Regions from separate parts of the Weissella sp. LMG 11983 genome, predicted to be linked through region 2. Evidence: a T-box and tRNA genes for the amino acid it is inferred to sense, from the RefSeq annotation. Region 2 holds a T-box; the other holds one or more tRNA genes.
What was found. The T-box of region 2 lies ahead of thrS (threonine--tRNA ligase). A T-box ahead of a tRNA ligase gene usually reads a tRNA of that ligase, here a tRNA-Thr.
Positions count from the first base shown of each region.

Region 1: it encodes a tRNA-Thr, which carries the amino acid that the T-box ahead of thrS (threonine--tRNA ligase) is inferred to sense. The anticodon was not compared.

Region 1 covers NZ_JAOZFD010000001.1:774,075-786,049, reverse strand. The annotation lists gene OIT45_RS04235 (serine hydrolase) at 710-1,993, shown strand; tRNA gene OIT45_RS04230 (tRNA-Leu) at 2,242-2,323, shown strand; tRNA gene OIT45_RS04225 (tRNA-Thr) at 2,346-2,418, shown strand; tRNA gene OIT45_RS04220 (tRNA-Gly) at 2,425-2,497, shown strand; tRNA gene OIT45_RS04215 (tRNA-Arg) at 2,533-2,605, shown strand; partial or broken gene OIT45_RS04205 (CtsR family transcriptional regulator) at 2,851-3,328, shown strand; gene OIT45_RS04200 (ATP-dependent Clp protease ATP-binding subunit) at 3,330-5,825, shown strand; gene rpoB (DNA-directed RNA polymerase subunit beta) at 6,094-9,705, shown strand; gene rpoC (DNA-directed RNA polymerase subunit beta') at 9,869-11,975, shown strand, end outside.
Region 2 covers NZ_JAOZFD010000001.1:524,554-536,528, forward strand. The annotation lists gene OIT45_RS02845 (ABC transporter ATP-binding protein) at 1-79, opposite strand, end outside; gene OIT45_RS02850 (ABC transporter permease) at 92-1,570, opposite strand; gene OIT45_RS02855 (hypothetical protein) at 1,588-1,842, opposite strand; gene OIT45_RS02860 (HU family DNA-binding protein) at 2,026-2,304, opposite strand; gene OIT45_RS02865 (glucosamine-6-phosphate deaminase) at 2,594-3,322, opposite strand; gene thrS (threonine--tRNA ligase) at 3,994-5,970, opposite strand; T-box leader at 6,053-6,252, opposite strand; gene OIT45_RS02875 (class A sortase) at 6,310-7,113, opposite strand; gene OIT45_RS02880 (hypothetical protein) at 7,260-7,520, opposite strand; gene OIT45_RS02885 (hypothetical protein) at 7,690-7,950, opposite strand; gene OIT45_RS02890 (flavodoxin domain-containing protein) at 8,119-8,571, opposite strand; partial or broken gene mutL (DNA mismatch repair endonuclease MutL) at 8,649-10,646, opposite strand; partial or broken gene mutS (DNA mismatch repair protein MutS) at 10,662-11,975, opposite strand, start outside.

The DNA of each region.
Region 1 (11,975 bases), 250 kb from region 2:
TCGTTTTTGGTTGTTGGGCTTTTTTGTTTTTGGGTTTTTATGTAGTGATTAGTGTCGACGCGTTGCGTCGAGTGGCTGGGGGCTTCTTTAGGCCCGCTAAACGAGGAGTGTCAAAATAGTGGCGGGCGGAGTCCCGAGCAAGCTCGGTGCACCTTTACCCCTTATAGCACTAAGCGGTAAAACCGCTAAGTGCTACTGCCACATATTTAGCCACTCCTCGTTCTATACGCGGGGCGCCCCCAGCCACAGCAGTCGAGATGTTCTTGTCTGTTTGAGATTTACATCTACCGGAAAATAAAAGAGTGAACAGTTCACTTTGCAGTAAGATGGTGGATGAAAATCAAACAAATAGAGTATCGATTGGCTGCTGTGCTTGGCCCTGCCGCGCGTATAGACACGTACTGGCCTTGACCCGCAGGTGTGGGTTCTTAGCGGGTTTCCCGCTTAGAGCCACGGGAGGTAAAGGGAAACGCAGCTTGCTGTGGTTCGCGCTCCCTGCAGGTCATGGTCAGTTCGTGTTAGCGTGCCTTAGAAGGGGCCAAGCACTCCGACCGACAGGTCGGACACAAACCACCAAACCTCTTTTCCACACGACCACATTTTCTTCATATTTCAGGCAAATAATGCATAAGTTATTTGTAAATAATAAGTATATTAAGTAATGCGTTACGGAACGATGACTGTGGCGCGATAAGAGTGAGGAAAAGATATGCGTAAGGTTACGAAGCAAATGATGGTGGGGTTGATGGCAGCAGGTGTGTTGGCATCAGTTGGGACGAGCGCGAGTGCCGCTTTGGTTGACCCAGGCCTACAATCAACGAAGGCGGGTGTTGTGGTTGACGCCCAAACTGGTCAAGTTATCGCCGACCAAAACGGAACGGAGCGTTTGCCAATCGCTTCAACGACTAAGTTGATTACGATGTACATGGTTAAGGAAGCGGTTAAGTCAGGTAAGATTTCATTGTCACAAAAGGTGAAGGTGCCTGAGGATATCGCGGCCTTCAGTCAAGACTTGTCAGTGGCAAATACACCAATGACGGCTGAAAAGACGTACACAGTACAACAATTGATCGACGCGATGATGGTGCCATCTTCAAACGGTGCTGCTTTGTTGTTGGCAAACTTGTTGGGTGGTAGCCAAGCTAAGTTTGAAAAGATGATGGAAGCTAAATTGGAGAGCTGGGGCATTGCTGGTGTGAAGATTTACTCACCATCAGGTTTGACGAACGGCGACATGAAGAAGTTTAAGGACTCATCAGCTGACGACGATGTTGAAAACGAAATGTCAGCCCGTGAATTGGCTGTGGTGGCTCGTCGCTTGGTAGTGGATTACCCTGACGTTTTGAAGACGGCACAACAAAAGACGGTTGAGTTCCCTGCTGTTTCAGGTGGTACTGAAACGATGAACAACACGAACGAATTGTTGGGTAACGAAACGTTTGATTTGAACTGGCTTGGTTTGAAGACAGGAACGACACCTAACGCCGGTGGAAACTTTGTTGGTGTAACGAAGATTCAAGGCCGTCCGGTTGTCTCAGTTGTTTTGAATTCAGGTGACAATGCTGATGCCGCTGCTAAGTTCAATGCAACTTTGACAATGGTTAAGAAGGCTGACGATGCGGTTAAGGTGCAAAAGGTGGCCTTAGGTTTGAAGCCGGCTAAGAACACGGTCTCAGTTTTGACGGCCAAGGACGGTAAGGTTTCATACAAGACTAAGGGAACGGCTACGTTCTTCGTACCAGCTGGTGAGTCAGCAACGACGAAGGCAGTCAACGCAAAGTTGAGCAAGAAAATCACAGCACCATTGAAGCAAAACGAGAAGTTGGGAACGGCGCAATTGGAATCATCATTTGCAGCAGCCAACGACTGGTTGACGGGTGCCCCTGAAGTTGAGTTGGTCTCAGTTTCAGAAGAGCCACGTGCGAACTGGTTCGCAACAACTTGGCGTGGTATGTTCGGCAAGAGCAACTATGACATTACGGCAACTAAATAATTAGAGAGAAGGGTGATCACGACGGGTGGTCGCCTTTTTTGTATGAAATGCGTTTTTTATATGAAAAAAAGTATTGCCAAACGGCATCGAGGCGAGTATTATATATCAAGTGGTTAGGCGACATGCCTACCGGGGCCGCTGCCAAGCGTTCCAAAATAACAAAGTTTGAAAAAAGTGTTGACACTTGCTTCTGTACTTGTTATTATATAAAAGTTGTTTCAAGCGAATAACTTGAAAAGACGTCTGTTGCGGATGTGGCGGAACTGGCAGACGCGCTGGATTTAGGTTCCAGTGCCTTCGGGCGTGCAGGTTCGATTCCTGTCATCCGTATTATCGGTTATCCGATAGACATGCCGACTTAGCTCAGCTGGCAGAGCACTTCACTAGTAATGAAGGGGTCGCTGGTTCGAATCCAGTAGTCGGCATTTGATGCGAATATAGTTCAGTTGGTAGAACGCTACCTTGCCATGGTAGAGGTCGCGGGTTCGAATCCCGTTGTTCGCTTCTGATTCTTTATAGGATCAAATTAATTAAATAATGGGCTTATATGCTAATTGGATAAACACCCCGGCTACGAACCGGGTATTGCAGGTTCGAGTCCTGCTAGGCCCATCGATTGGGAAAACCATCAAGTAATAACTTGGTGGTTTTTCTGTCGTGTTTTACCACAAGATTTCGAACTGAATAGGCAAACTTGTTTGGTACGATTTACATAATCGATTAAGTGTGAAATTTTTTGTTTGGTTTTTGTGTTTAATGGTAAACTTACCATAAGTCAGAAACGACGTGACGAATTATTGGCATGAGTGAACAGCACGTTCTATAATAATGTCAACATTGGTCAAGGAGGCACGAAGATGGCTGAACAAAATATGTCAGACTATATCGAAGCATATCTCAAACAGATTTTGCAGCAATCAGAACAGATTGAAATTCGGCGCGCAGAGCTTGCGGAACGAATTCAACGTTGTGCCTTCGCAGATCAACTATGTCATTAAGACACGGTTTTCAATTCAACAAGGGTATCGCGTGATTTCAAAGCGTGGTGGCGGTGGCTTTATCCGCATTGAGCGGGTGCCGCTGAGGGCTGATCCTCATTATATTGAAGAATTGTTATCAAGTCTTTCTGATCAAGTGAGTGTTCGTGAGGTTCGCGATATTTTATCAAGCCTAGTACGCGATGAGATATTAACGGAACGGGAGCAGGAGCTGTTGCTGACAATGTTGTCGAAGGAAGCGTTGGACGTTGGGGATGTTCAAGTTGAAGGACGTCTACGCGGACGATTGCTACGTCAATTATTAAACCGAATGCGGTTTGAAAGTGAGCGTAATTAATATGGATAATCAATACACACCAAGCGCCAAGAACGTACTTGTTTTGGCGCAAGAACAAGCAAAGTATTTTAAGCACCAAGCAGTTGGTACTGAGCACCTTTTGTTGGCTTTGGCCATCGAGAAGGAAGGTATCGCCAGCAAGGTGATGCAACAATTTAATATCTCTGACGATGATATTCGTGAGGAGATTGAGCGATTCACGGGTTACGGTACGTTGTCACGTGCTGAAAAGGAAGCTTACTTGCCATACTCACCAAAGGCTGGTGAAGTTTTGCAAATGGCTGGTGAAGAAGCACGCAACATGCAACAAGGCCGCGTTGGTACAGAACACATCTTGTTGGCATTGTTGGCTGATGATTCAATTTTGTCATCACGTATCTTGATTTCATTGGATGCAAATCCTGGTGAGATGCGTCGTGTGATTTTGCGTAAGCTTGGTATCAATGATACGGCCCGCAAGAAGGATGCTCGTGGTGGCCGTCGTGGTAACCAACAAGCACAAGAAGGAACGCCAACCCTTGATTCATTGGCGCGTGATTTGACGCAACAAGCGCGTGAGCACCGCATGGATCCAGTTGTCGGCCGTTCTGCTGAAGTTAAGCGTGTCATCCAAATTTTGTCACGTCGTACGAAGAACAACCCAGTCTTGATTGGTGAGCCTGGTGTTGGTAAGACGGCGATTGCTGAAGGTTTGGCACAAAAGATTGTTGCTGGGGATGTACCAGCTGACATGGCGAAGAAGCGTTTGATGATGCTTGATATGGGTTCTTTGGTTGCCGGCACGAAGTATCGTGGTGAGTTCGAAGACCGTTTGAAGAAGGTTATCGACGAAATCCAACGCGACGGAAACGTTATCTTGTTCATTGATGAGTTGCACACGTTGATTGGTGCGGGTGGTGCAGAAGGTGCCATCGACGCCTCAAACATCTTGAAGCCAGCTTTGGCTCGTGGTGAGTTGCAAACGATTGGTGCGACAACGTTGGATGAGTACCAAAAGTACATTGAAGCCGATGCTGCGTTGGAGCGTCGTTTTGCCCAAGTGCAAGTTGATGAGCCAACGGAAGCCGATGCAATTGAAATCTTGAAGGGCTTGAAGTCACGTTATGAGCAACACCACCAAGTTGCCATTTCAGATGATGCAGTTGTTGACGCTGTTAAGTTGTCAGTTCGCTACATCACGGACCGCTTCTTGCCAGACAAGGCCATCGACATCATGGACGAAGCTGCGGCTAAGGTCCGTATCGATCGTTCAGGTCACAAGACGCCATTGGCTAAGTTGGAAGAGAAGTTGCAAGCGATCCGCGCTGAAAAGGATGCCGCTATCGAGTCTTTGGACTTTGAATTGGCAGCGCAACTTCGTAAGAAGGAAATGACGCAAAAGAAGAAGGTTGATAAGTACATCGCCGAACGTGATGCTGAGCAACCTGAAGGTACGTCAAACTACGACTTGGAAGTGACGACGCACGATGTTGCTGAAGTGGTTTCAGAGCAAACTGGTATTCCGCTAACGCAAATGGAAAAGTCAGAGCAAGAGCGTTTGTTGAACTTGGAGAGGGTTTTGCACGACCGTGTTATCGGTCAAGACGAAGCTGTTTCAGCAATCGCCCGTGCCATCCGTCGTGCTCGTTCAGGTTTGAAGGATCCACAACGTCCAATTGGAACGTTTATGTTCTTGGGACCTACCGGAACTGGTAAGACTGAATTGGCTAAGGCGTTGGCTGAAGCGATGTTCGGTTCAGAAGATAACATGATTCGTGTTGATATGTCTGAATACCGTGAAGCCTACTCAGCAAGCCGTTTGGTCGGTTCAGCGCCTGGTTACGTCGGTTATGACGAAGGTGGTCAATTGACTGAAAAGGTTCGTCGTAACCCATACTCAGTTGTGTTGTTGGATGAGGCTGAAAAGGCTCACCCAGACATCTACAACTTGATGTTGCAAGTATTCGACGACGGTTACCTAACGGATGCTAAGGGACGTAAGGTTGATTTCCGTAACACGATTATCATCATGACGTCTAACTTGGGTGCAACGCGTTTGCGTGATGAGAAGTCAGTTGGATTCGGTGCGGTCGACAAGTCTAAGGACTACGACGCAATGAATGCAACTGTTCGTCAAACATTGCGTGAGACGTTCCGTCCAGAATTTATTAACCGTATTGACGAAGTCGTGGTCTTCCACGCTTTGACGAAGCCAGAACTACACCAAATCGTGAAGTTGATGGCCAAGTCAGTGTTGAAGCGTATTTCAGAACAAGGTTTCGATGTTAAGATGACGCCAGCTGCTATTGATGCGGTGGCTGAAGCTGGCTTCGATCCTGAATACGGTGCCCGTCCAATTCGTCGTGCGCTACAAACGAAGGTTGAAGATAGTTTGTCAGAGGAATTGTTGAGCGGCAAGATTACAACGAATGATGTTGTGACAATCGGTGCGAAGGCCGGCGAAATCACGATTAACGTGAAGGCCAAGGCTGAGCCAAAAGAGACGGTCACAGAATAACCATAATTTATTTGAAAAAGCGAGTATTGACAAAGGACGCAAACCTTGATAATGCTTGCTTTTTCTTGTATACTATAAGGTAGTTTAATTGTGCATAGACAACGGCTGACAGGAAATATTGTCCCTGAAAGCCTTTATAGCAGGGGCAGTGGCGTTTTCGAAGTCGAAAATGTCGTTGTCTTTTTTGCACTCAAAAACCGGTAAAAAACAGATTTTGTAATCAAACTGTAAAGAAACTGGTGTGCGCAGTTGGCCAAATCAAAGCGAGGTGGAAAACTTGGTAGGAACGCTTGTAAAGTACGGTAAGCACCGTGTTCGTCGCAGTTACGCACGAATCAAGGAAGTCCTTGATTTGCCTAACTTGATTGAGATCCAAACGGACTCATACAACTGGTTCTTGGATGAAGGATTGCGTGAAATGTTCACTGACATTTTGCCAATCGAAGATTTCCAAGGAAAGTTGTCATTGGAATTTGTGGACTATAAGCTCATGGAGCCTAAGTACACAGTAGAAGAAGCTCGTAACCACGATGCAAATTACTCAGCACCATTGCACGTAACATTGCGCTTGACGAACCAAGAAACTGGTGAAATCAAGTCACAAGACGTGTTCTTCGGTGACTTCCCATTGATGACGCCATCAGGTACGTTCATAATTAACGGAGCTGAGCGTGTTATCGTTTCACAACTTGTTCGCTCTCCTGGTGTTTACTACAACGAGGAATTGGACAAGAACGGTCGTCCTAACTATGGTACGACGTTCATCCCAAGCCGTGGTGCTTGGTTGGAATTTGAAACAGACGCAAAGGGATTGAGCTACGTACGTATCGATCGTACGCGTAAGTTGCCTGTTACTGAATTGGTTCGTGCCTTGGGTTACGGATCAGATTCAGAGGTTTTGCAAATCTTGGGTGACCAATACGATTCAATCTCATTGACGTTGGATAAGGACGTTCACAAGGACATCAACGACTCACGTGTCGAAGAGGCCTTGAAGGACATCTACGAACGCCTACGTCCAGGTGAGCCAAAGACGGCCGATTCATCTCGTGCCTTGTTGACGGCTCGCTTCTTCGACCCAAAGCGTTACGATTTGGCACCTGTTGGTCGTTACAAGATCAACAAGAAGTTGTCATTGAAGACGCGTTTGATGGGCTTGACGTTGGGTGAGACGTTGGCCGACCCTGATACTGGTGAAGTTATCGCCGAAAAGGGAACGGTTGTCGACAAGAAGGTTATGGCTGCTTTGGCACCATTCCTTGACCGCGACGACTTTAAGACGACGACATTTACGCCTTCAGACGAAGGTGTTGTGACGACGCCTATGACGTTGCAAACTATCTTGGTTGAAAACCCAGAGGATCCTGAAAAGGTTTTGCCAGTGATCGGTAACGGTCAATTTGACGAATCTGTTCGTACGATCCAACCAGCTGATATTATCGCTGGTATGAACTACTTCTTGAACTTGCCATTGGGCATCGGCGCAACGGACGACATTGACCACTTGGGTAACCGTCGTATCCGTCGTGTGGGTGAATTGTTGCAAAACACATTCCGTATCGGTTTGAGCCGTATGGAGCGTGTGGTTCGTGAGCGTATGTCTATCCAAGACCCAGATACGGTTACACCACAACAATTGATTAACATCCGCCCTGTTGTGGCAGCTGTTAAGGAGTTCTTCGGTTCATCACAATTGTCACAATTCATGGACCAAACTAACCCTCTTGGAGAATTGACGAACAAGCGTCGTCTATCTGCCTTGGGACCTGGTGGTTTGACTCGTGACCGTGCCGGTTATGAAGTCCGAGACGTGCACTACACGCACTACGGACGTATGGACCCTATCGAAACGCCTGAAGGTCCTAACATCGGTTTGATTAACTCATTGGCTACGTACGGTCGTGTTAACCGTTACGGATTCATTGAGACGCCATACCGTCGTGTTGACTGGACGACTCACAAGGTTACGGACAAGATTGACTACTTGACGGCCGACGAAGAAGATAACTTCATCGTTGCCCAAGGTAACTCAGTTTTGAACGAAGATGGATCATTTGCTTCTGACGTTGTTTTGGCTCGTAAGAGTGAGGAAAACGTCGAAGTTTCTATCGACCAAGTTGACTACATGGACGTTTCTCCTAAGCAAATTGTTGCCGTTGCCACGGCCGCAATTCCTTTCTTGGAAAACGATGACTCTAACCGTGCCTTGATGGGTGCCAACATGCAACGTCAAGCGGTTCCTTTGATCGATCCACACGCACCATTGATTGGTACGGGTATCGAATACAAGGCTGCCCACGACGCCGGTGTTGCCATTATTGCTAAGTACCCTGGTACGGTTGAGTACGTTGACGGTCGCGAAATCCGCGTTCGTCGCGAAGATGGTTCACTTGATAAGTACGAATTGATGAAGTTCCGTCGTTCAAACGCTGGTAAGAACTACAACCAACGTCCAATCGTTAAGGTTGGGGATGCAGTTGATGCCGACGAAGTTTTGGCCGATGGTCCATCAATGGAGCAAGGTGAATTGGCTTTGGGACAAAACCCATTGATCGCCTTCATGACTTGGCAAGGATATAACTTTGAAGATGCCATCATCATCAACGAACGTTTGATCCGCGATGATGTTTACACGTCAATCCACATTGAAGAATACGAATTAGAGGCTCGTGATACGAAGCTTGGCCCTGAAGAGTTCACTCGCGAAATCCCTAACACTGGTGAAGAGCAATTGAAGAACTTGGATGAGCGCGGAATTATCCGTATCGGTGCTGAAGTTGAAGACGGTGATCTTTTGGTTGGTAAGGTTACGCCTAAGGGTGTTACTGAATTGTCAGCTGAAGAGCGTTTGCTACACGCCATCTTCGGTGAGAAGGCCCGTGAAGTTCGTGATACGTCATTGCGTGTTCCTCACGGTGGTGGCGGTGTCGTTCAAGACGTTCGTATCTTTACCCGTGAGAACGGTGACGAATTGGCACCAGGTGTTAACATGATGGTTCGTGTTTACATCGCACAACGTCGTAAGATTCAAGTTGGTGACAAGATGGCCGGTCGTCACGGTAACAAGGGAACTGTTTCAGTTATCGTGCCTTCAGAAGACATGCCATTCATGCCAGACGGAACGCCTATCGACATTATGTTGTCACCAATGGGTGTGCCATCTCGTATGAATATCGGACAAGTGCTTGAATTGCACTTGGGTATGGCTGCTCGCGAATTGGGTATCCACATCGCATCACCTGTCTTTGACGGTGCCCGTGACGCGGATATCTGGGACGCTTTGAAGGAAGCTGGTTTGCCATCAGATGGTAAGACTGTTTTGTATGATGGTCGTACTGGTGAAGCCTTCGACAAGCGTGTTTCTGTCGGAATCATGCACTACATGAAGTTGGCCCACATGGTCGACGACAAGATGCACGCCCGTTCAATCGGACCTTACTCACTTGTTACGCAACAACCACTTGGTGGTAAGGCGCAATTTGGTGGACAGCGTTTCGGTGAAATGGAAGTTTGGGCCCTTGAGGCCTACGGTGCTGCGCACACTTTGCAAGAAATCTTGACGTACAAGTCAGATGACGTTGTTGGTCGTGTTAAGACTTACGAGGCCATCGTTAAGGGTGACCAAATCCCTAAGCCAGGTGTTCCGGAGTCATTCCGTGTCTTGGTTAAGGAATTGCAAGCTCTTGGTTTGGACATGAAGGTCTTGGACGCAGATGATCGTGAGATCGAATTGCGTGACATGGATGATGACGATTTAATCGTTAACATCGAAGCCGCTAATGCAGAAGCACAACGTTTGGCACAAGAATTTGCTGCCGACGGTGCCGAAGCATCAGCTCCAAAGGCTGACGGTGTCGTTAACTTGAACGACGCTGAATAAGAGATTATTCTTAGCCCTGCGCTACTTTTAAGAGATTGTTAGCCAACCTAGCACATTGCTAGGTTCGTGCTTACTGCGTTTGATCATTCGAGCATGGTAAGCACGGACATAGTGAAGTGCTGGATTGGATTGTATATAGGAACCTACGAAAGGGGTCAAACCATTGATTGATGTCAATAAGTTTGAAAGCATGCAAATCGGACTGGCTAGCCCAGACAAGATTCGCAGCTGGTCTTATGGTGAAGTTAAGAAGCCTGAGACAATCAACTATCGTACGCTCAAGCCTGAAAAGGATGGACTTTTCGACGAGCGTATCTTTGGACCTACCAAGGATTACGAATGTGCGTGCGGAAAGTACAAGCGTATTCGTTACAAGGGAATCGTTTGTGATCGTTGCGGCGTTGAAGTAACGTCTTCAAAGGTCCGCCGTGAGCGCATGGGTCACATCGAGTTGGCCGCTCCTGTATCACACATCTGGTACTTCAAGGGAATCCCTTCACGTATGGGATTGGTCTTGGACATGTCACCACGTTCATTGGAAGAGATTATTTACTTCGCTTCTTACGTGGTTACAAAGGCCGGTGATACACCTTTGACTGAAAAGCAATTGTTGTCAGAACGCGAGTACCGCGAGTTGAAGGCAGAATATGGTAGCGCATTTGAAGCTGGCATGGGTGCTGAAGCTGTACAAACGTTGTTGTCAAACGTTGACTTGGAAGCCGAAGTTGAGACGTTGAAGGCAGAATTGCGTGAGGCCACTGGTCAAAAGCGTGTTCGCGCCGTTCGTCGTTTGGACATTATCGAAGCTTTCGTTAAGTCAGGTAACAAGCCAGAGTGGATGGTAATGGATGTTATTCCAGTTATCCCACCTGACTTGCGTCCAATGGTGCAATTGGAAGGTGGACGTTTTGCAACGTCTGACTTGAACGATTTGTACCGTCGTGTTATCAACCGTAACAACCGTTTGAAGCGTTTGTTGGAGTTGAACGCACCTGGAATCATCGTGCAAAACGAAAAGCGTATGTTGCAAGAAGCCGTCGACGCGTTGGTTGACAACGGTCGTCGTGGACGTCCTGTAACTGGTCCTGGTAACCGTCCATTGAAGTCATTGTCACACATGCTTAAGGGTAAGCAAGGACGTTTCCGTCAAAACTTGCTTGGTAAGCGTGTTGACTACTCAGGACGTTCAGTTATCGACGTTGGTCCTTTCTTGAAGATGAACCAAATGGGATTGCCACGTCCAATGGCTATGGAATTGTTCCGCCCATTCATCATGAAGGAATTGGTTGCGCGTGACTTGGTTGGAAACATCCGTGCCGCAAAGCGTATGATCGACCGTCGTGATGACGCTGTTATGGACGTCTTGGATGACGTTATCAAGGAGCACCCAGTTCTTTTGAACCGTGCACCAACGCTTCACCGTTTGGGTATTCAAGCGTTCGAACCTGTCCTAGTGCCAGGTAAGGCTATGCGTTTGCACCCATTGGTTACTGAAGCTTATAACGCCGACTTTGACGGTGACCAAATGGCCATCCACGTTCCTTTGTCAGATGAAGCTCAAGCAGAAGCTCGTTTGTTGATGCTTGCCGCTGGACACATCTTGGCACCTAAGGATGGTAAGCCTATCGTGGCCCCATCACAGGACATGGTTATCGGTAACTACTACTTGACGACTGAAGAAGAGGGTCGTGAAGGTGAAGGTATGGTCTTCAAGGATATCAACGAAGCTCGTACTGCATTCCAAAACAAGTATGTGCACTTGCACACTCGTATTGGAGTTCAAACGTCTTCATTCCCTGCAGAAAAGCCATTCACTGACGAGCAACGTTCACGTATCATGACGACGACTGTTGGTAAGTTGTTCTTTAACGACATCTTGCCAGTCGACTTCCCATACTTGAACGAGCCAACTGAGGCTAACTTGCACGCCATTGACGACCGCTTCTTCTTGGAGCCAGGAACTGACATCAAGGCACACTTTGCCGAGACGCCAATCTTGCCTCCATTCAAGAAGGGATTCTTGTCAGACATCGTTGCCGAAGTCTACAAGATTTACAAGGTTACTGAAACGTCATTGCTATTGGACCGCATGAAGGACTTGGGTTACGATGAGTCAACTAAGTCTGGTTTGACGGTTGGTGTGGCCGACGTTACTGACTTGAAGGAAAAGCCAGGAATCATCGAAGAAGCTCACAAGCAAGTCGCTACTGTTTCTAAGCAATTCCGTCGTGGATTGATTACTGACGATGAGCGTTATGAGCGTGTTATTG
Region 2 (11,975 bases):
AGGTTAGATTAACGTCCTTGTATAAGGCGTTGTCAGCCGTCGTGTACCAATGCGTTAAATGTTTAATTTCTAGCGTCATTATTCTTCCTCACTAATCAGCTTGCAAAATTTGCTTTGGTCGCATACGCAAGATGCTAAAGGCCGCCCCTGACACTGAAAGCACAGCAATCAAGAAGGCAACACCGCCCAATTCTGCGATTGCTGCTGGTGTCATGGCAACATCCAACTGGTCATTCTTAGCAGCTGAACTGCCTCCCATCATTGGGCCACCACCCATACCACCGCTAGGCTTGCCTGCTGGTGCGCCGCCTTGTTGACCGTTTTGCCCACCGCCTGGCATACCACCACGCGCTGATTGCATTTGCTGTGTCGTCTGTTGTTGCACAAGTTGCTTACCAACTAAGCCAGACACACTGTTACCAGCCGCCGTGGCAATACCTAATGCAATCGCCAAAATGACTAACATTTCAGTGAACAATTGGGCAACCACCTTCGGCTTTGACTCACCGATTGATACTAAGATACCAATTTCGCGGCGACGCTCACGGGTAATCAAAATAATAATCAATCCCAGAATAAGCACACCAGCAATTGACACAATCCAAACAATCTTAGAGGCAAATGCCGCCACGTTCTTCATACTTGCAGCTACCGTCTTGTATTGACTTGCATCAGACGTCAATGTGAGTTCTGACGTATCAATCAACTTTTTGGCTTGCTTCACAAAGGCATTTGTTTTGGCAGGCTCAGCCATCGTAAATGTCACGTTTGATGCTTGATCTGGTGTGCCATTAATGTCATTAGCCAATGTGAATGAACCATAAATCGTGTTCGCTGGGTCTTCACGTTGGAATCCGTCGGTCGTTGTCTTCAACTTGTAGATTCCAACAACCTTGATCTTCTTTTCGGTGGCCGCATCATCTGCCGTCTTAACAGTTAACGTGTCACCAACCTTAATGTTGTTGGCCGTTGCCAATTCGTTTGCAATGACAACATTATTGGTGTTTTGGTCACTTGTTTTAATGCCACGTCCAGACACAATCTTAGCTGTGCCGTCTGTAAATGAAGCCGTTGACGTGGTTGACGTCACACCGTTGATTTGGATGTCGCCTGAATTTTGGTTGCCCATCATACCACCACGATCACCACCACCCATTGGCGTATTCGTTGATGTGGTTGTAATCGCCTTAAAACTTGAGGCGTTTACTGAGGCACTGTTCGTAATGTTGTATGAAGCGACATTTGAAAGGGCCGCAATCTTCTTAACTTCTGAAAGTGTTGCCGTTGGCATCGTAATTGACGTTGTCGTGTCTGTAGATGACGAATCACTAGAAGAAGATGCCGACGATTGCGCGGCCTTCATCTGCTCAAACATTTTCTCTCGGTTAGCCGATAGCGTTACTGTTGATCCAACTGAGTTAGCTGCATTTGTAGCTGCTTTCAAGGCCGCATTTTGTACAATCAACCCAGCCATCACAAACGCTAAAATTACTGTTGACGTGAGGACTAACAATACTGACCGTCCTTTTCGCGCCCACAGTGTAATACCTGCTCGTTTTACGAAATTCATGTTACTTCTCGCTCCTATCATTGCGTCGTTGCACTGCTTGCTGCAGCATCATCGATTGAATTTGACTGTGATTGATTACCATATCCACCCATTGGACCACCATTGCCACCAAAACCGCCGTTTTGTTGGGTCATATTTGGCCGACTGGTTTCGCCTATGCCAAACGGGTGAAAAGCTGCAATTGCACTAAACGCCATCGCTAACGTGGCAATTCCAAGCGTGACGTACTGTAGCCAAGGTCGTTGTTTCTTTTGTTCATAACGATCTGTCATATCGCTATCCTCCATCTATTTTTTGACAAGGTTTATAATATGAGTCCAAGCTTAGGCGATACTTCACGGGGGCTAAAAGCAAACATAAATTTTTATGTCTATGGAATTGTTAGTGGCAAATCAGGTACAAAAAAACGCCGTACGACTAAAATCGTACGGCGTTTAATTTATGCAATCTAATGATTACTTGTTAACGGCTTCCTTGAAGTCCTTACCAGCCTTGAAGGCAGGTGCCTTTGCGGCTGCGATTTCAATTTCTGCACCAGTTTGTGGGTTGCGACCCTTACGTGCTGCACGCTCGCGAACTTCGAAAGTTCCGAAGCCTACCAAAGCAACCTTCTCGCCCTTAGCAAGTTCGTTCTTGATAACGTCCAACAATGCGTTAACTGTCTTAGCAGTTTCTGACTTTGGCAATTCAGTTTGTGCTGCAACCAAGTCGATCAATTCTGTCTTTGAAGCCATGTGATAATACCTCTTTATTAATTATTACCTGATTAGTATACGCTATGCATCGCAAAATACACAGCTTTTTATGCGAAATTCCTAAGCGGTCTTAGTGAATTTTTAAAAATGTATGCAAAATACATACCCATAAAAAGAGAATGCCGCTATAACTGGCAAGTTACAGCGGCTAAGAGAGAGAAAGAGAATTGGTTGTGTAAAGCATCACTGCTTTACGAGTATTAATATAACACCCCATGTATACGTTTGCAACCAATGACCTTGCCTATTCTCCTATTAGTCGGATTTCCTACACAAACGGCACAATTTCTTCACGATTGGTCAATTTTGCACCAGCTGCTTCATCAATAATAACTGTGACATTTGCATGCTTTTGTAAGATACTTGCAGGCATCTCCTCCGTCACAGGTCCTTCGATCATAGCTGCCACAGCATCCGCCTTCGCTGCACCATAGGCAACCAACAAAATTTGCTTCGCCTTCATGATGCTACCAATTCCCATTGAGTAGGCGTAGCGAGGCACTTCGTTTTCGTTCTCGAAGAAACGTGCATTCGCTTCGATTGTTGACTCAGTTAGCGTTACTTCGTGCGTCAAAGAGTCAAATGGCGTACCAGGCTCGTTGAACCCGATATGACCATTTTGACCCAATCCCAAAATTTGTAGATCGATTGGGTTGGCATCAATGATACCTTCGTAACGCTTCGTCTCAGTTTCGGTATCAGCCATACCGTCCGGCACGTAACTCTCCTTAAATGGCTTAGCGTTGAACAAGTGCTCGTTCATGAAGTAACGGTAGCTTTGCTCGTGCGTCCCTGGCAAGCCCTTGTATTCGTCCAAGTTGATTGAAATCTTATCAGAGAAATCCAAATCACTGGCCTTCAACTCATCATAAATTGAGATTGGCGTTGAACCAGTCGCCAACCCGAAAACTTGTGCGCCATTCTTAACAGCCTCTGCGAATACTTCGTACCCTGCGCGGCCACCAGCTTGTTGATCTTTAACTTGTAAAATCTTCATTTTATTTCCCCTTAAAAAATGCGTTCTGTGTTTTTATTTATCTTTGGTATAGACCAATTATAGACCAATTTCTAGACCAATTCAACTCAGAAAGTCATTTTTTTGTTTGAGGTTTTGTTAGTTGGTGGTTAGTGTCCGTCCTGACGGCCGGAGTGCTTGGCCCCTTCTAGAGCACGCTAACACGCACTGACAATGACCTGCAGGGAGCGGAGTCCACGCCGTTGGCGCGTACGCCTTTACCTCCCGTGGCTCTGAGCGGGAAACCCGCTAAGAACCCACACCTGCGGGTCAAGGTCTGCACGTGTCTATACGCGTGGCGGGGCCAAACACAGCAGCCAAGCAATACTCTGATTGTTTGATTGTCATCCACCACAATACCGCAGGTTGAACTGTTCACCTATTTGTTTTCCGGTAGATGTAAATCCGTGTCAGACTAGAACATCTCGGCTGCTGTGGCTGGGGGCGCCCCACGTATAGAACCGGACATGACCGGAGCGTGTCTCGACACGCGCAGGAAATCAGGCGGCTTCCTGCGAAGGAATAAGAGCCGCGTGAAAAGAAGCCCCCAGCCACTCCGACCAGAGGTCGGACACTCGCACAAACTACATACTGCAAACCAAAAAGACCTGACATCAGGAATTCCCTAACATCAGGTCTTTAATCGTTAATTATTATCCCTTAACGGCCTTTTCCAATGTTTCCATTGCGCGTGAGTGACGTGCAATATCTGACATCAACTCTGCTTCAAAGGCATCAACAGACTTTGACTTCGTGTCCGTTGAACCGAAGCGACGAATTGTAACCGTGTTGTTGTTAACTTCTTCATCACCGATAACCAACGTGTAAGGAACCTTAGACGTTTGAGCATCGCGAATCAAGTAACCCAACTTCTCGTTACGGTCTTCGTATTCGGCACGGATACCTTGCTTGATCAAACGATCAGCCAAGTCCTTAGCGAACTTACCGTGAGCATCGCGGTTAACAGGAATGATACGTACTTGGTGTGGTGCCAACCAAGTTGGGAACGCACCCTTGTACATTTCAGTCAAGTAAGCCGTGAAGCGCTCCATCGTAGAAATAATTCCACGGTGGATCATAACTGGACGGTGCAATTCACCATCTGGTCCGACGTAAGTAACATCGAAACGCTCAGGCAACAAGAAGTCCAATTGGATCGTTGACAACGTCTCTTCACCACCCAAAGCCGTCTTGATTTGCACGTCCAACTTTGGTCCGTAGAACGCAGCTTCACCTTCAGCTTCGAAGTAATCCAACTCCATGTCGTCCATGGCCTTCTTCAACATCGTTTGTGCCTTGTCCCACATGTCATCGTCATCGTAGTACTTTTCCGTGTTTTCAGGGTCACGGTATGACAAACGGAAACGGTAATCCGTGATATCAAAGTCAGCGTATACGTCGATCATCAAGCCCAAAATCTTCTTGAACTCGTCCTCGATTTGGTCTGGCATAACGAACGTGTGACCGTCGTTCAACGTCATTTCACGAACACGTGACAAACCAGTCAAGGCACCTGACTTCTCGTAACGGTGCATCATTCCCAATTCAGCAATTCGGAATGGCAACTCACGGTATGAACGTGGCTTGTGCTTAAACACCATGATGTGAGATGGGCAGTTCATTGGACGCAATTCCAAGAACTCGCCATCACCCATATCCATAGGTGGGAACATGTCATCGCGGTAGTGATCCCAGTGACCTGATTGCTTGTACAAGTTCAAGTTTGACATGATTGGCGTGTAAACGTGTTGGTAACCATCTTGCACTTCACGGTCAACAATGTAACGCTCCAACGTACGACGAATAGCAGCACCGTTTGGCATCCAAACAGCCAAACCAGCACCAACTTCTTGAGACGTGAAGAACAAGTCTTGCTCGGCACCGATCTTACGGTGGTCACGTTCCTTAGCTTCTTCACGGCGCTTCATTTCAGCATCCAAGTCTTCAGCCGTCCAGAATGCCGTTCCGTAAATACGTTGCAACATTGGGTTTGAAGACTTTCCACGCCAGTAAGCACCAGCAACTGACGTCAACTTAAAGTGCTTGATCCAGTTCGTTGATGGTACCAAACCACCACGATCCAATTCAACGTGCTCACCTTGCACAGCAATTGAGATGTGCTCATCGGCTGGCAAGTCGTTAATCAATTCAATCTTGTATGGATCGTTCTTGAACATTTCCAAAGCTTCGTCGCGCGTAATCTCACGAGAAACAATTGGCAAGTTTTCTGAAGCAATTTGCTTCATCATCTTTTCAATCTCAGGGAATTGCTCAGCTGAAATTTGGCTACCCTCAACCTTATCAGTATCGTAGTAGAAACCGTTGTCGATGGCTGGACCAACACCGTAGTGAATTTGGTCTGGGTACAAACGGTTCAAAGCTTGTGCCAACAAGTGAGAAACAGAGTGACGCAACAATTGCAATCCTTCTGCATCATCCTTTGTAATCAATGAGAAAGCACCATCTTCTTGAATGCCATCGTTCATACCAACGTAGTGACCGTTCAACTTACCTGAAACAGACTTCTTAGCCAATGACTTTGAAATACCGTTAGCAATTTCCAACGGCGTTACGCCAGCTGGGAATTCCTTCACAGCACCGTCTGGGAATGTAATCTTTACATCTGCCATATTGTGTAATCTCCTATTTAATCTGCGTGCGACTTGACGCGCGAAAAACAAAAACGTCCCGTTACAACAATTATACTTGTCGTAACGGGACGTTTGCACGCGGTACCACCCGAATTCGAGAGGGTTCCCCCTCACCTCATCGTCCCTTAACGCGGGAAACGGAACTGGTTCACCAGTTCGCTTGGAAGTAGTACCGTTCAACGACCGTTATCTGCCTCCCACCGATGGCAAACTCTCTATAAACAATCTTGTTCAACGACTTATCTTCGTCAACGCTTTATTCTTAACTTATTATACTCGAAAACTCGAAAAATGAAACCCTTAACTGTTGGTGCATCATTAGTTAACGCCTTCTTCTTCGCCAGGATTAAACCATGACGCATGAGCATTAGTCTTTTGGACCGTCAAGTCAAAATAGTGAACGATCTTATCTGGTGCATCGTGCCATTCCCACGACTTATCCAATGACGCTTTCGTAATAATACGATATTGCGTACTTGGAAATAAGCAACTGATAATCGTCAGTTGCGGTGATTGTGTTTGGCGCAACACGTTGGTATCTCCCTTATTTACCAAGATTTGGTTCGTCACCTTATATTCGTAAATACCTGACCGGTTTGCCATGTATATTGGCTGGCCATTTAACCAATCGCTCCCTTTCAGTTCACCATCAACAAGGTAAGGCGCATCCTGATTAAGTCTTTCCTGCAAGGCAGAAAAGCCAGTTTTACCATCATTAAAATTGTGACTAGCTAAGCCGTAATTCCCTTGTCCCATAAGCGGCACCTGTTTACCATCCGGATCATCAACCGTGCGATTCGCATAATTTGCCCCAGCATCTAAGCCAACCTCACTGTATGCATTATCGAAGATTGGTTGCAAAATTCCCAGTGATGGCATGCTGACAAAGCCTTGTTTATGCAAGCCTTCAGCGCGGTGGGTTTCCTTCATCATCCGATTAACAATAGCTTGTCGATCAGATAGGTTAATTTTCTCATTAGACACCTTAACCCGTTGCTTCAATTCTTCGTGTTGAATTGTGCCGCGGATATTCAACGTGTTCTCTTGGTACCCGTAATAGCCACCGGCTACGACACCTCCTACCAAGACAGCCGGCACGACTCGCCGTATTAGCTTACTCATTAGGTGCCCCTTTCGTTTCTCTTAGTCAGTCTATTCTAGTGCCAGAAAGGTCTGTGGACAAGTCAATCATCAGCAAATTATTTTTAAACGAACAAAAAGATTGGTATCAGCTACCAATCTTTTTGAGTTTCAATAAATTTAGTTAATTATTGCAAAGTTACGCCAGCCTCACGCGCTAGTTGACGCAATTCAGAAGATTCCAAATGTAAATCCGAACGTAGTCGCCCAAATGAAATCCCTGGCTTGTTGGCGACACGATCTTGAATACGCTTGATTTGACGCTCACGATACTCACTCTTGTGGGCACTTTCGTTTTCAACCGTCACGCTAAATTCTGATGCTGCAGACGTTGCAAAGGTATAGTTTAATTGTCCGACCCCTGTTGACATTGATGTAAAGTTAGCCATGATAGCCCCCCAATAACCGTACATTGACGATGTTTTTCTTTAAGATAGTTCCTATTATACGCCATTGTTCGTAAAAACGCGATTTTTTGTTTCTTATATCGACTTTTCGTTCATAAATAAATAAAAAATCCGATGTTTCAGATAGAAAAACATCGGATTTTTAAGTTAATTATCGTAGTTCAACACCCGCTTCACGCGCCAGTTGACGCAAATCAGCTGTTTCCAAATTCAAATCAGCGCGCAAACGCGCAAACGTGATATCTGGCTTAGTTGCCACACGATCTTGAATGCGCTTAATTTGTGCTTCGCGATAGTGGTTCGGACGACCGCTTGCGTTTTCTACTTTTACGCCAAATTCGGCTGCAGTAGATGTTGAAAATGAATAGTTCAACTTTCCAACACCCGTCGACATTGCTGAATAATCTGCCATAATGTTTCCCCCATATGACTATCTCTAATTTAGAAATATCATACAAGTCATATATGGCTGAATTGTGATTTGTTTCCGAAGTCTAAAGAAGCAAATTTTGTCCGTGAAGTCAAATAATAAAACCGGCAGTTGTAACATGACAACTCCCGGTTCTAATAATCGTTTATATTAAGCGTTAGCCTTTTCAATCAAAGCCTTCGTGAATGCTTGCAACTCTTCAGTTGCTTCAACATCAGGGCTCAAGTTAACCTTGACACCATCGGCACCCTTAGTAGCGCCTGACTTCTCAAACTGCGCTTCGAACTTGTCGATAGCAACGGCAAAGTCCTTACCGTAGAAGTCATCACCAGAACCTGAAACACCATAGACAATACCAGTCAAATCAGCGTCTTCCAAGTCCTCAAAGAAGTCCAATGACTCATCAGGAACAGTTCCCTTGTCAAACGTGTAAGGTACAACCACCACGATGTCAGTCTCATCGGCTGAAATGTCGTGTGGGTCAATCATTGAGATGTCTTCCTTCGTCACTTCAACACCTTCTGATTCGAACGTGTCGATGATAACGTCCGCAACATCTTCATTGTTACCAGTAATTGTAGCGTAAAATACACGAGCCTTCATGATAATCTACCTCTTTTAAAATCTGTCATTTCGTATTTGTTGATACAAGTATATTGCGAATACGAAACACTTTCAAATTAAAAGGGGTGGTTATCGTATTCAATCCAAGATTCGTGTAAATCTTGAATACGCTTAAACATCTTTTGCATGTCCAAAGTTGAGAACGTTACCAAAACAGGGCGTCCGTGTGGGCAGTTGTATGGGTTCTCTGAGTGTGACAATTGATCAATCAAGCCCTTGGCCTCGAAGTCATTCATTGACCAGTTAGCCTTGATTGATCGCTTGCAGGCCATCATAATCGCCGTACGCTCACGGAACTGGGCAGTCGTTAGATTGCCATCACGCAAAATCCAATCAACCATTTCACGAATCGTATCTTCTTCTTGTCCCTTCTCAAACCAACCCGGGTGTTCACGGACAATCACCGCGTCGTCCCCAAATGGCTCCAAATGCAACCCAACCTTAGCTAGCTCGGCTTCGTGTGATTGAATCTTCAAGATATCGATCTTAGGATATTCCAACACGATTGGCACCAGCAACTTCTGCATTTCCATGCCGACTTTACCAATTTCTTCACGGTAGTACTCATATTTCACACGCTCTTGGGCAGCGTGTTGGTCAATCAAGTACAACCCTTCTTCAGATTGTGCAAACAAGAACGTACCGTGCATTTGACCAATATAGTCAAGCTTGGGGAAGCTTTGCCCGTGCTCATCAACCGCCGTAATGGTGTCATCCTTCAGGTCTAGTGATTCTTGCTCAGCTGCCATCGTCACGCCCCCTTCATCAAAGGGGTTAACTGCATCGGCATCTTGATACTTTTCAGCGAATTCACTCACCGCGGTTCCATCAAGCTCATCTGCATTATGCACAACAACTGGCGCAATATCATCAACCGAGAAGTTATCAGCCAGCTTTTCGTAATCTGCTGTCGACATAGGGGCTGGGTGATTGGCAGGTGTATCCGGTGCATATGAGCTAACATATGGCTTTGACGATTCGTTTAGCTGCGCCAAGAACGCCTCGTCATTTTCAGCTGCGTTTTGCTCCTCGCCTAGATAGTTTTCGTAGGCGTTCGGAATCAAATTCTGGTTCGCAAAGCGTTCCTTAACTGTCCGCTCAATCAAATCCATCAACTGACTTTCCTTAGAAAGACGAACTTCATGCTTTTGTGGGTGCACGTTCACATCGACCAATAGCGGATCCATCGTAATTTGCAAAACAGCAATTGGGAAACGACCGACCATCAACTTTGATCCATACCCCTTAACAAGAGCGCGACTCAGGTTGAAGTTCTTGATATAACGTCCGTTAATCAAAATTGAAATGTATGAACGATTAGCACGCGTCAATTCAGGCAGTGAGATATAACCGTTCAACTCAAAGTCATTGTCCTCAGCCTAAATCGCCAACATCTTACGGGCTTGTTGTACACCGTAAATCGAAGCAATGACCTGTTGTAGATTGCCGTTACCTGCTGTACGCATTACTTCGTTGCCGTTGTGTGATAGACGGAATGAAATATCAGGATAACTCATCGCTAAACGATTAATCACATCCACAATCTGTGCTAATTCCGTCGATTGTGACTTCAAGTACTTCAAACGGGCTGGGGTGTTAAAGAACAGCTCTGACACCGTAATATCGGTTCCCTTGCGTGCCCCAGTACCGACTTCTTCAAGTAGTTCCCCACCCTTGTAGTGAACACGCGTACCTTGTGGCGCATCAGCAGTCGCCGTTTCTAGGACAACATCCGCAACTGACGCGATTGATGGCAACGCCTCACCACGGAACCCCAACGAGTGCACACGGAACAAATCATTACGTGACGTAATCTTAGACGTCGCATGACGCAAGAACGCTTTCTTAACTTGATCAGCCTCAATACCATCACCATCGTCAATAATGCGAATCGACTTTACACCAGCCTCTTCAACCAGCACATCGATTTGATGACTGTTAGCATCAATTGCATTTTCAACCAATTCTTTGACAACAGATGCAGGTCGTTCAATAACCTCACCGGCCGCAATTTGGTTAGCTAAAATATCTGATAATTCATGAATTTCTGCCATAACGCAGCCCTCTTATTACTTCATTTGCTTTTGCCACTCATTTAGTTTCATCATCGCATCAAGTGGCGTCATGCGATGTTGGTTTGCTTAATTTCATCCAAAATGGCTTGTAGCGCAGGATCAACTGCTGGTTCCAACGCAAACAAGTCAAGCTGCGTATCTTCTTCAACAACTGGCTCAGGTGTCGGCGTAACTGGTAGTTCAGCTAACTTGGCTGATACTGGTTGTGGTTGTACTAACGTTTCTGAAATCGTCACATCTTGGGCTTCAAGACTTGCCAAAATATCAGATGCCCGGGCAATCAATGAGTCTGGCAAGCCAGCCAACTTCGCCACGTTAATACCGTAACTTTGGTCAGCTGGACCTGTCAAAACCTTGTGTGAAAAGACCAATTCACCATTCTCTTCCGTTGCACCAACATGGACATTGCGCAAATGATCAAGCTCATCTGACAATGCCGTCAATTCGTGATAGTGAGTTGAGAAGAGCGTCTTGGCCTTGGTGTTATTGTGAACATACTCAATAATCGCTTGTGCCAAAGCCATACCGTCATACGTTGCCGTTCCGCGGCCCAACTCATCAAACAAAATCAGTGAACGCTTCGTCGCATTTTGCAATGCTGTATTGGCTTCGGCCATTTCAACCATGAACGTTGAATTTCCAGAAATCAAATCATCGGCGGCCCCAATACGGGTAAAGATTTGGTCGAAAATTGGTAGTTCCGCCTCACTAGCAGGGACATATGATCCAATTTGTGCCATCACGACTGTCAAGGCCAATTGGCGCATGTACGTTGACTTACCAGACATGTTCGGTCCAGTAATCAGCATAATCGTTTCGTCTTCGTCCATGTAGACGTCGTTAGCAACGTATGATTGGTGGCCCAACACCTTTTCAACAACCGGGTGGCGACCATCCTTGATAACCAACTTTTGGCTATCAACCAAGGTTGGGCGGGTGAACTTGTACTGCTCAGCTACCGTCGCAAGTGATTGCAAAACGTCCAGTTCAGCCAAAGTTGCCGCCAACTTTTGAATACGGGCAATGTTGTCCTTAATCTGGTCACGTACCTCGGTGAACAATTGGTATTCCAAATCGCTCGACTTTGTTTCAGCTTCCAGAATGATCTGCTCGCGTTCCTTCAATTCAGGCGTGATGAAACGTTCGGCATTTGCCAACGTTTGCTTACGCGTGTAACGGTCAGGGTCAAGCTTACCAATGTTAGCCTTCGTAACTTCAATGTAGTAACCAAAGACCTTGTTGAAACCAATCTTTAATGTACTAATACCAGTGGCTTCACGTTCTTTGGCTTCCAGCTCGGCTAGCCAC